One region of the Pueribacillus sp. YX66 genome, then DNA from elsewhere that is predicted to be linked to it. Evidence: predicted binding sites of a transcription regulator. Region 1 holds the regulator's gene; the other holds the start of a gene.
The links. Region 1 encodes LexA, which represses DNA repair genes until DNA is damaged. Its sites were predicted from a motif close to CGAACATATGTTCG; they were not measured.
Positions count from the first base shown of each region.

Region 2: the regulator LexA is predicted to act here: its motif matches at 2,606-2,619, upstream of ABU914_RS06155 (YhjD family protein).

Region 1 covers NZ_JBEUEL010000012.1:62,343-68,793, forward strand. The annotation lists gene ABU914_RS07475 (transglutaminase-like domain-containing protein) at 1-353, shown strand, start outside; gene ABU914_RS07480 (metallophosphoesterase) at 457-1,299, shown strand; gene ABU914_RS07485 (hypothetical protein) at 1,392-1,562, shown strand; gene ABU914_RS07490 (helix-turn-helix domain-containing protein) at 1,569-2,234, opposite strand; gene lexA (transcriptional repressor LexA) at 2,368-2,982, opposite strand; gene ABU914_RS07500 (DUF896 domain-containing protein) at 3,142-3,372, shown strand; gene tkt (transketolase) at 3,406-5,409, shown strand; gene sirA (sporulation inhibitor of replication protein SirA) at 5,550-5,990, shown strand; gene ABU914_RS07515 (YneF family protein) at 6,143-6,358, shown strand; gene ABU914_RS07520 (M15 family metallopeptidase) at 6,417-6,451, shown strand, end outside.
Region 2 covers NZ_JBEUEL010000009.1:72,590-79,040, reverse strand. The annotation lists gene ABU914_RS06165 (AMP-binding protein) at 86-1,732, opposite strand; gene ABU914_RS06160 (hypothetical protein) at 2,010-2,159, shown strand; gene ABU914_RS06155 (YhjD family protein) at 2,206-2,577, opposite strand; gene ABU914_RS06150 (aldehyde dehydrogenase family protein) at 2,701-4,122, opposite strand; gene ABU914_RS06145 (PCYCGC motif-containing (lipo)protein) at 4,387-4,863, shown strand; partial or broken gene ABU914_RS06140 (type I restriction endonuclease subunit R) at 5,249-6,451, shown strand, end outside.

The DNA.
Region 1 (6,451 bases):
ATCTATTAGCAGCACTATTACGTTCTGAAGGGATACCCACAGGTTTCTGTTATCAACGTTTAATGTTATTTGATACTTCAGAAAAAGGATATTGTATTCATGCTTTGAATGCTGTCTATTTCCAATCTTATAATAAATGGGTTAGATTAGATGCTCGTGGAAATAAGAAAGGAGTTGATGCCCAATTTTCAATTGATGAAGAAAAAGTAGCTTTTCGCACTAAAACAGAGTTTGATGAAAAGGATTATCCTTTTATTTATGTGAAACCTCATCCAAAAACGATAGCGGTATTAAAGGAGCATACGAATATGTTAGAAGTGTATAAATATCATTTACCAGAAAGGTTAGAGTGATTTTAAAAAAGAATCATAAACACTTCAATTTTTTAATGATAAAATGAAAAAGTATGAATAAGCTTTATTAACTGTTATATGATTGGGGAAAGGTTTATGATAGATGACTAGGTTATTAACATCATTTGTCGTTTTCTTACTATTTGGATTATTTCTTTTTATTAATAATCACTGGATTACTGTGAGTAAGCATGAACTTTATTTTGACAGACTGCCAAACAATTTCTCTGGATTAAAAATTGTACACTTATCAGATTTACATGATGCGAACTTCGGGAAAGGCCAAAGTCGATTAATAAAAAAAATTAAGAATGAGAAACCCGATTTTATTTTTTTTACAGGCGATCTTATTGATAGTAACCGTTATGATTTAAATAAAAGTATACAAGTGATTAATGAATTAGTTGAAATGGCTCCTGTTTATTATGTAACGGGTAATCATGAAATTGCAACAAATGAAGTTGATAAGATTATAAAGTCTTTAAAGTCAAGAGGAGTGACGGTTTTACAAAATGAATCAGAAGTAATACAACGAGGACGTCAAAAAATTGTGATAGGTGGAATCGAAGATCCACTTATGCGTATATCTGAGCAGAAAGCTAAGAAAAAAATTGTAAAATCAAATATAGAACGTACATTTAAGAATGTTAATCATCAATCGATCTTTAAGCTACTATTATCACATCGACCAGAATATTTTAATATATATGCTCAACAGGACGTTGATGCTGTTTTTAGTGGACATGCTCACGGAGGACAAATTAGGATTCCTTTTGTAGGAGGTCTCCTTTCTCCTGGACAAGGTTGGTTTCCAACGTATACATCAGGTGTATATACATCTCGCTCAACAAACATGATTGTTAGCCGTGGACTTGGTAATAGCGTAATTCCGATTCGTGTATTTAATTTACCTGAAATCGTCGTGATTACATTAAAAAGTATATAATTCACAAAATGATTATTTTAACAGTATAGTTGTTTCCGAACGAAATATACTACGGGTAACGAGAAGGAAAGGTAAAAAAGGAGTGAGGAAATTTGGAGAAAGGAAGAAAACGAAAGCTAAAGAAAATTGCCGAAAAAGAGAAGAGCAAGGGGAGGAATCAACCGTTCTTAGACAACGAGAAAAACCAATTAAACGATAATAATCGACAAACAGTCTTATCTGAACAAGTTCGGTATGACAATGCCGACGACCTTTATAAATAACTTTAGTTAACTTTTTTCAGGTTTGAAATGTCCACAATACACCCCGTAAATTTCCACCTCATTAAATGGTACATTAATCGTTCGATAGTTCTTATTGTCACATATGAGAGTGTAGCTAGGGAATTGTGAAGTCCATGTAATGCGGCGAATCGTTCCAGTGTTTTCATTTATTAAACGAACAGCAACAATTTGCCCATTGTATTCAGGGTGATGATATTTTCGGAAAAACACAATATCATCATCATCAATGCTAGAACCTGACATTGAATCACCTTTCATCGTAATCGCAAAATCAGGTTGTGGACTTTTTTTAAAAGGGAAATAGACGTAATCAACGACATCGTTACTATCAAAAGAAGAGATTGATTCAAATACTGGGATTTTTTTGGGGAGATCGTGTAATAGAGTATCTTCCTTTTTTTCTTTGATTTCATCGATGTCGATTAGCCCGGCTTTATTAAGCAAATCATATATATCTAAATTATAGGCAGAAGCAATTTTCCGCAAAGAATTGATCGATGGCACAACTTTTTTGCCTGTTTTTCGGTTAATGCCTAATTCTAAATCGCGTATATAGGAATGACCGAGACCAGTTAATGAAGCCGCCTCTCGTAGTGATAATTTCTTTTCTGTTCTTATAGCTTCTAAAAAAGTACCAAGTTCGTTGCTCATAATGAATCCCCCCAACTGTATTGTATAAAATACAACACAAAGAAGCAAATTTGTATAGCAAACAACACAGAGATAAAGTATGTGTTTTAAACAACACAAAATTAATATAAAAAAAGCTGTTTTATTAACAGCTTCAATCAATTTCCCGATAAACACCGATGACTTTTCCTAATATTGTACAACTTTTTAAGTGTATTGGTTCCATCGTTATGTTTTCTGGTTGGAGTCGTATGTAATCTTTCTCTTTGAAAAATCGTTTTACAGTTGCCTCGTTTTCATCCGTCATTGCAACGACAATCTCGCCGTTGTTTGCGGTCGGTTGTTGTTTTACGAGAACATAGTCTTTGTTATATATGCCAGCATCAATCATACTGTCACCTTCAACAACGAGCATAAAAAGTGATTTATCCGGTGCGAAATTGTTCGAGAGTAAAAAATAATCTTCAATGTTTTCAATCGCTGTGATCGGTTGTCCTGCCGTTACTTTCCCTATAATCGGAACTTTAATACCTTCAGGATTCGTATCGTCCTCACTTTTATCCAAAATTTCAATTGCTCGTGGCTTCGTCGGATCTCGTTTAATAAATCCCTTTTTTTCTAAGCGAGACAAATGACCATGTACAGTTGAGCTTGATGCTAATCCAACTGCTTCTCCAATTTCTCTAACGGAAGGGGGATATCCTTTTGTTTTCACTTCATCTTTAATAAAATCTAAAATGGCTTGTTGTCGTTTTGAAATTTTGACCATAGTGCACCTCGTTTCCTAAAAATTGTTTTGTATAAGTATAACAGAATTAAACAGTTTATACAAACATAAGTTCTAGTATTTTTACTAATGGGAATTTATGTGCTCGTTATGTTAAAATGAAACAAGTTTATCGAGTAATGAAGGGGAGTTGACGGAAATTTGGAATTTGAGTTACGACGAATAAACGAATTAGCTAAAAAAGCAAAAACAAAAGGGTTAACAGCAGCCGAAAAGAAAGAACAAAAAAAACTTCGCGAACATTATTTAAAAAGGTTTCGACAAGCGTTTGAAAAGCAGTTACGTGGGGTTACAGTTATAGATGAAAAAGGAAATGACGTTACCCCTAAAAAAATAAAAACAGCTCAAAGAAATTTACGATATAAACATTAATAAATGATAGATATTAAGAGGAGTAGATAATAGATGGAAAATCAGGTTGAACAGCTTGCAATTAATACGATACGTACATTATCAATTGATGCAATTGAACGTGCGAATTCGGGTCACCCAGGGATGCCGATGGGTGCGGCTCCGATGGCATACACATTGTGGTCGAAAGCGATGAATCATAATCCCGAAAATCCACAATGGATAAACAGGGATCGGTTTGTATTGTCAGCCGGACATGGATCGATGCTATTATATAGTTTGCTTCATTTATTTGGTTATGACGTTACAATGGAAGATTTAAAAAATTTCCGGCAATGGGAAAGTAAAACGCCGGGTCACCCTGAATATCGTTATACGCCTGGTGTTGAAGCGACAACAGGTCCTTTAGGTCAAGGAATCGCAATGGCTGTTGGAATGGCCATGGCAGAACGTCATCTTGCTGCTACATATAACCGAGACAATTTTCCGATTGTCGATCATTATACGTACAGCATTTGTGGTGATGGAGACTTGATGGAAGGTGTTTCTGCTGAAGCTGCGTCTTTAGCAGGTCATCTTAAATTAGGTAGATTAATCGTTTTATACGATTCGAATGACATCTCACTTGATGGAGATTTGCATTTGGCTTTTTCTGAAAACGTAGCGCAACGATTCGAAGCATACGGTTGGCAAGTCATTCGTGTCGAGGATGGTAACGATTTAACTGAAATTGAAAAAGCACTTCACGAAGCAAGAAGCGAGATAAATAAACCGACATTAATTGAAGTAAAAACGACAATCGGTTACGGATCGCCTAATAAAAGCGGAAAATCTGATTCTCATGGAGCGCCACTTGGAAAAGAAGAAACAGCATTAACAAAACAATATTATGGCTGGGGGTATGCAGAATCGTTTTATGTACCGAAGGAAGTTAAGGAGCACTTTAAACGGTTAAAAAATGAAGGCGTTCAAAAAGAAGAACAATGGAACAAGCTGTTTAAAAAATATAAACAAACTTACCCTGAAATTGCAGAGCAGTTTGAAAAAGCGATTAACAATGAAGGAATAGAAAATATTGAACAATACTTACCCGTATTTAAAGAAGGAGAAACATTAGCGACACGTGATGCATCAAGTAAATTTATTAATGCAATTTCAGAACCTGTTCCTCAATTTATTGGTGGCTCTGCAGACTTAGCAAGTTCAAACAAAACATTAATGAAAACTGAAAGTAATTTTTCTTCTGATGATTATACGGGGCGTAACATCTGGTTTGGTGTACGTGAATTTGCGATGGGAGCCGCATTAAATGGAATGGCACTTCATGGTGGATTGAAAGTTTTTGGAGCAACATTTTTCGTTTTCTCTGACTACTTACGTCCTTCCATTCGTCTTGCAGCATTAATGCAACTGCCTATAACGTATGTTTTCACCCATGATAGCATTGCAGTCGGTGAGGATGGACCGACGCATGAGCCAATTGAACAACTTGCATCATTGCGGGCAATGCCTGGTTTATCTGTTATTCGTCCAGCAGACGGTAACGAAACCGTAGCTGCTTGGCGCCTAGCTTTAGAAAGTGTCGACGTTCCGACTGCACTTGTACTCACTCGTCAAGGATTGAAAACGATAAAAGGAACAGAAAAAACCGCATACAAAGGCGTTAAAAAAGGTGCTTACACGATATCCAAAAGCAACCAATTAGAAATTGATGGACTTATTATTGCAACGGGTTCCGAAGTAAACCTCGCAATTGAAGCTCAAAAACAACTTGAACGGGAAGGGGTTTATGTTAATGTAGTGAGTATGCCCTCATGGGATCGGTTTGAAAAACAGCCTGATGAATACAAAAATTCAGTTTTACCACCGACAGTAAAAGCTCGATTGGCTATTGAAATGGGGGCTTCATTAGGATGGAAAAAGTATGTTGGTGAAAAAGGGGAAGTGATGGCGATTGACCGTTTCGGTGCTTCAGCCCCAGGAAATACACTTATTAAAAACTATGGCTTTACAGTTGAGAATGTCGTTGCAAAAGTTAAATCAATCATAAAGAAATAATCGACAATAAATGTGATAAGTCACCTTGAAAAAGGTGGCTTTTTTCGACGAAACTAGTGTTTTCTCTTAACACAATGCGACAATCATTTTTCAGAAAATTTCATATAATGAAGTCAACATTTGTTAGGGGAGGACTTTTTATGAGACGGTATATCATTTATTTATTAGAAACAGACGTTGCAAAAAACTATATCGGCAAAGAGAAAATGTTATATCAGTTATTTTATGAAGCTGAAAATAAAATTTCTCCTTATCAGTCAATCGTGAAAAAGCAAATCAATTACATAACGAGAAAGATAGAGTTAGTTGATTTACACACTACGTTCATGACAGAACTAAAAAATGTATTAAAAAGTTACGAACGAGGAAAGTTGTATGAAGTGCAAATAGATAAGAGTGTGAGCAGGGCCGTACTTATCGTTAAACCAAACTACTTATCCATCTATTCTTACGGATCGTTAGAAGCAGAAGCAGCTTTTTTTGAAGTGTTGCGGAAGATGGAATCAAGTTTTCTTGCAATTGACTTTAAAAATGATAACTATGGATGGCTCAATCCAACGAAACAAATGGAATTAGCGTAGAAAACGTGCAAGAATAGGCTAGATTCCTTCCTTATCTTGTTGTACAATCGTGTAGGGTTATAGTAAAATTACGATAATAATTGTTCAAAAGATGCTTACTTTTATTTAACTTTTTGGACATGGATGTAAGAGAGAGATAAGGAGGGAACGTTATGTGGCTTTACATTTTAGTTGGTACTCTCTGCTTACTAGCAGGAGTAGCGTTAGGTTTTTTTATCGCTCGTAAATATATGATGAATTATTTAAAAAAGAACCCACCGATTAATGAAAATATGCTTCGTGTCATGATGATGCAAATGGGTCAGAAACCGTCGCAAAAGAAAATTAACCAAATGATGAAAGCGATGCAAAGCCAAATGAATAAGTAAGGTCAGCACTCAATTTTGAGTGCTTTATTTTCTTCAAGGATATAAAAGGAGTTTGCATATGAAAAAGATCGTTACGGCTTTGTTAATTGTAAT
Region 2 (6,451 bases), on a different contig from region 1:
CTCGCAAAAACACAGTCTTCACGTGTGAAAAGCAACCTAAAAACAGTTGTCAAGTTATGCTTGACAACTGTATACTTTAAAAATGCTAATTTTCGCGTAATAGAAAGCGTTGGATTTTACCACTTGGTGTTTTGGGCAGTGTTTCGACGAACTCGATTTCACGTGGATATTCATGGGCTGATAAATTCTCTTTTACAAACTGGCTTAATTTTTGGCTTAACTCATCACTTGGTGTAAAACCTGAACGAAGGACGACAAACGCTTTTACAATTTCTCCGCGCTTTTCATCTGGGACCCCCACAACTGCTGTTTCCGCTACAGCCTTATGATTCATCAATGCACTTTCGACTTCAAATGGTCCTATTTTATACCCCGCACTCGTAATAATGTCATCCGAACGTCCAGAAAAATAAAAATAGTTCTCATCGTCTCGGCTACCATTGTCACCTGTCAAATAGTAACGTGCGTCCATCGTAAATCGCTCAGTTGTACGTTTTTGATCTTGGTAGTAGCCACGAAACCATAGCAAAGGAGAATGCTCTGTATCGATGGCAATTTGACCTTCTTCACCAGGTGGTAATTCATTGCCTTTTTCATCGATAATCACGATTCGATAGCCTGGCATCGGTTTACCCATTGAGCCCATTTTAAGGGTATGCTGAAGTTCTGCGTAATGATGGTTGTTAACGATCATCCCATGTTCAGTTTGTCCGTAATGGTCGTGGATTGGGACACCTAAATGAGCTTCGGCCCACGCACTGACATCTGGATTCAATGGTTCACCGGCACTTGAAAGAACACGTAATTTTAATTTTTCTTTCGAGTCCTGAGGAATTCCCTCCGCTCGCATTGCACGATAAACCGTTGGTGCAGCTGCAAAATTTGTGACTTCATATTCTTCGAGAATGCGATATGTTTCTTCGACGTTAAATTTTGCGTTGAACATCATCGTCGTCTGACCTAGAAGTAGGGGACCAATTAATGCAAAATATAAGCCGTAAGCCCAACCAGGATCAGCGATATTCCAAAAGACATCATCTTTCCGGAGGTCAAGTCCAAACCGCATATATCCTTCAAAAGCTGCCAATGCGTTTACAGGAACTTCTACGCCTTTTGGTTGCCCTGTCGTCCCTGAAGTGAAAAGCAAAATGAACAAATCATCTCCTGTGACTTCACTGTTTTTCGAGAGGGGAGTGGCATTGTAAAGCGAATTCCAAAATTGGATGTCAGAAGACTTCGATTCAAGAACATGTTCAGATTCAGACGTTACAGTAATCACGTGGACACGAGAAGTGTCAATTGGATTTGATTCAGATGCTGTTTCGTTTAGTTTTGCACGATTTTCTGAATCGGTTATGACAATTTGTGCACCACTATGATTTACACGGTAAGCGATCGCTTGCGGACCAAATGCGGTAAACAAAGGAACATGGATCGCCCCAAGTCTCCAAACAGCAAGAGCCGAAATGAAGAGCTCAGGTCCCTTTGGTAATAGAATAGCGACACGTTGTCCTTTTTTAATCCCTAAATTATGAAGAACAGTGGCGAATTTCTTAGAAAGTTCAGCTAGTTCACCATACGTATAAGTTTGCTTTTCACCTACTGAATTTTCATAACATAGTGCGACTTTATTCTGATTATGACGGTCGCAGAGTACGTGAGCGACGGAAGGGATTTGGCGATTATATTCGTGAAGTAAGTTTTCAACCTGTTTTGAAAGAACCTCCGGCATTTCATTCACCTCTCAATTTTTTAGTGCACCTTCTCCATGAAAGTGAACTATATTTAAGTATTATAACAATATTCAGAAATATAACACAACCTACTTGATGGCTATTTGTAAAGTACTATTTATTGGCTTACGTCTATTCGTATGGATATTCAATCATATTTTTAGTGGATTGAAGCCCTGCAAATCCTGGAAACGAAGATAGGAAGTAAAAGTGACGTTTGTTGCTTGAAAAGATTTTATCGCAAGTTTAATCGTTTTAAAATCCGTAGTTGAATGAATGCAAGTCGAACGAGGTCTGATGGAAGACAAATGCGATGGTAGGCGGATGATTCCGTCAACACATGCTGTTTTATTTCGAGGATTGACGGGTACACGGAATCGTTTTGCTGTTCCTACTTACATGGATATTCATCTCATTGGAGATTAAATAGACGATGAATCGTGGGTCTTGTGATGTTTTGTTTTAGAAACAGTCATTGTTCATTTCGGTCATTTTTTGCGTGAATTATATATTTTTCTAAATATTCTTCTGTTTTGTTTTTTAAAATAACAAAAGCATAACGGTATGTTTCTTCGTACCCGCGAACGTACGCTTTATACACAATGCTTGTATGATCTCTCGAATCCTCAAATACTTTCATTCCTCGTTTATACACTTCACGTTTTACGATCCGTAAGTCATTGCTTACTGTTCGGAAGATGCTTTCGTTTAATTTCAAATAGGGTCGAGGTAATTTTGTGTAGGTAGCGAGTGCCTGAGCATCATGAACGAGCACCTTTTTTACTAACGGAAGAAAAATCATCTGTTCAACTAATGTTCTCTCTTCATCATTCGCATAGGCCATTTAAGCTCAACTCCTCTTACTATTATACGGAACGAATGTTCTGGAGGGAAGAGAAAAGAAAAACAACAAAAACACTTACCCGATGGATAAGTGCTTTTGCTTAAGGACTTATATCATTGAGAGCTACATACCGACAACTGATTTTACTTCTAAGTATTCCTCAATCCCATAGTCGCCCCACTCACGACCGATGCCGGATTGTTTATAGCCGCCAAATGGAGCAGAGTAGTCCCCGGAAGCACCATTTACAACAATACGACCAGCTCGGATGGAGTTTGCAACTTTCTCAACCGTTTCCTTGTCTTCGCCAACGACATACCCAGCTAAACCATAAATCGTATCATTGGCGATTTCAATCGCTTCATCGACGTCTTCATACGTAATGATAGACATGACAGGTCCAAAGATTTCTTCTTGAGCAATGACCATATCATTTTTTACATTTGTAAATACGGTCGGCCTAACATAGTAGCCTTTTTCCAAGCCTTCCGGTTTACCGGTTCCGCCCTCAACGAGTGTGGCACCTTCTTCGATCCCTTTTTCAATATAGCCTTGCACGCGTTTGTATTGCTTTTCAGAAATGAGCGGTCCTAAGAAGTTTGTTCCGTCTAGGGGGTCCCCAACACGATAATTCGGTAGGACTTCTTTGACGGCTTCAATAAACTCATCATGCTTTGATTTTGGTATGAGTGTCCGCGTTGCGGCTGTACATACCTGACCAGAATTAAACACAACGTTTGTAACCGCGATTTTGGCAGCTTTTTTCATATCAAAGTCATCAAGAATGATGAGGGGAGATTTGCCTCCCAGTTCAAGGGCGACCTTTTTAACTGTTTTTGCTGCGTTTTCGGTAATCTTTTGACCTACTGCACCAGATCCAGTAAAGGAGACAAAATCGATATCAGGGTGAGAGCTAATGCCATTTCCGACAATTTCCCCTGTTCCATTGACAAGATTAAAGACACCTTTAGGTACTTCCGCTGCCTGAAACACTTCAGCAAGAATAATAGCTGCGAAAGGTGTAAGCTCTGAAGGTTTTAATATAACCGTACACCCTGCTGCAAAAGCACTTGCGAGCTTTGTGGCGGTTTGGTTCGTCGGGAAATTCCATGGTGTAATCAGTCCGCTTACCCCAATCGGTTCTTTACGGATGACCGTATTTCCACGCCTTTCATTAAATTCAAAAGTTTCTAGCTCCTTCGCTGCCTGGCGGAAATGAGCCAATCCCATGTTGTAGTGTGTTCTTTCACTGATTGAAAGCGGTGCTCCTAATTCTTGCGTAATGACGTTCACAATATCGCCTTTGCGTTTCTCATATTCGTCAGCAATTCGATTTAACAATTGAATTCGTTCTTCTTTCGTCGTTTGAGAAAACGACGGAAAAGCCGCTCTTGCTGCTGCAACAGCTTTATTGAGGTCTTCTTCTGTCCCGTCACTAATTTGGCCAATCACTTCTTCTGTAGCTGGGTTGATGACGTCAATAATCCTTGAACCAGTCGACTCGACCCATTCTCCATTAATAAAATGTTTTAATTGAATTCGCATTTTATATACCCCTTTCAATCAAAAGTCACATACTATAAGTTTATAATAATTTTCCTAGAATAGATATATAAATCTTAATCTTCGGAAATTATTATTGTTTAAACCGATTGCGGGAACCCTGTATTGAAAGGGATAGTATCCGTGAGAATGATTGAGTTGCTAAAAATAATTTGAACACGTTTTCGTCAGATTGCCACGGTTATAAATCGTTCTGTTGTGCTAACATATGGATAGACTGTACAGAAAATAGGAGTGGTTCGCATCATGCGCAAGATCGTAAACTTATTCTTTATCCTTGCTTTATTGTCCTTGCCGTTAGGAGCTTGTTCAACGAAAAAAGCAGAAAATCATTCTCAACAACCGCAACTCGGTGATTTGCGGGAAGAAACAGAATCAACGTCTGTACTCCCACCTTTTTTAGACAATAAATCAGATGATATGAAACTTATCTATAGGGCTGTTTCCCAACACCAACACTTACTTGAACAGATCCCGTGTTACTGCGGTTGTGGCGATTCCGTCGGGCATAAAGACAACTACGATTGTTTCATTTACAAAAATAACGAGGACGGTTCACTCGTCTGGGACGACCATGCGACGAGATGCCAAGCGTGCCTAGATATTGCAGCGGAATCGATCGTCATGTATAGCGAGGGAAAATCAATCAAGGACATTCGTGACCACATTGATAATCAATATAAAGAAGGCTATGCCGAGCCGACGCCGACACCTGAGGTGTAAGGAGAGGAATAAACGCTGAATCGAAAATGTAATAAAAAGCTATACGTACAAATAATGGAGTGATTGTGAAACGATAGGTCAAGCATTGAAGTCGAGATTGTTTGAAAGTATGACTTTTCCGAGAAACACGATTTCTTCAAATGTGTTTTTATGGCTAGAGACATCAACCGTAAAGTCTTGTTCCTCATCAATTCCCATCGCCCATTGCTCATGTTTTTACTTTATAAACGCAATTCTTAACAAGAATAAGCAGAAAACTACTTCAGTCATGCTAGAGTTGATTTTTCTCAAAATCTTTTAGAACATTTCCCTACTTCGAACGAAAGATGTACTATAATAGTAGTTATTATGTACGGAAGCTACAAGCAAGCGGGGGTCAAGACGCATGGGTTATCAACGAGAAGCGGAGTTAGAGAAACTATTAATCCAACAACTTGTGAAGCAAGGCTATGAAGAAGTGAAAATCCCTGATTATGATGCGTTAATTGCAAATTTTCGCGAACAGTTGAATGCTTTTAATCGAGAAAAGCTTGCAGGCAATTCGCTAACCGATAAAGAATTCAGTCGTTTCCTGACACATATCGGGGGAAAAAGTATTTTTGAAACTGCGAAGCTTCTTCGGGACAAGCAGCACTTCCAGCGTGACGATGGTTCGGAAATGTATTTGGAGTTGTTTAATGCACGAGATTGGTGTAAAAATATTTTCCAAGTGACTTCACAAACGACGGTTGAAAGTAAATATGTAAACCGTTATGATGTGACGTTGCTTATGAATGGACTACCTGTCGTGCAAATCGAGTTGAAGCGCCGCGGGCTTGATTTCAAAGAAGCATTTAACCAAATCGAGCGTTATCGCAAGCATTCATTTCCTGGATTATACCGTTTTCTCCAATTGTTCGTTATTTCAAACGGGGTTGACACGAAATATTATGCGAATTCCGACGCGGACATATTATTCGACTATACATTCTTTTGGTCGGATGAACAGAACAACCGAATAACGAATGTGCATGAGTTTACAACGACCTTTCTACAAAAATGCCACATTGCGAAAATGATCGCTCGTTATATGGTCGTAAACGAAACAGACAAAATTTTAATGGTGCTTCGCCCATATCAAGTGTACGCCGTAGAAGCCTTGGTGAAGCGTGCGCTTGAAACGAGAAATAACGGCTACATTTGGCATACGACAGGAAGTGGGAAGACACTCACTTCGTTTAAAGTGAGTCAAATTCTCGCGAATGAAGAAAGCATTCATAAAGTTTTTTTCTTAGTTGATCGAAAAGATCTCGATAGCCAAACGATTTCTGAGTTTAATAAATTTGAACCCGGTTCTGTTGACACGACAGATAAAACTGACAAGCTCGTTTTACAAATGAAAGACTTATCAAAACCGCTTATTTTAACAACGATCCAAAAGATGGCAAATGCCGTCAACAATCCTCGTTATGCGAAGGTGATGGACCAGTATCGGGATAAGCGTGTCGTGTTTATTATTGATGAATGTCATCGCAGTCAGTTCGGGGACATGCACCGCGATATTTCCCGACATTTTCAGCAGGCACAATATTTTGGTTTTACGGGTACA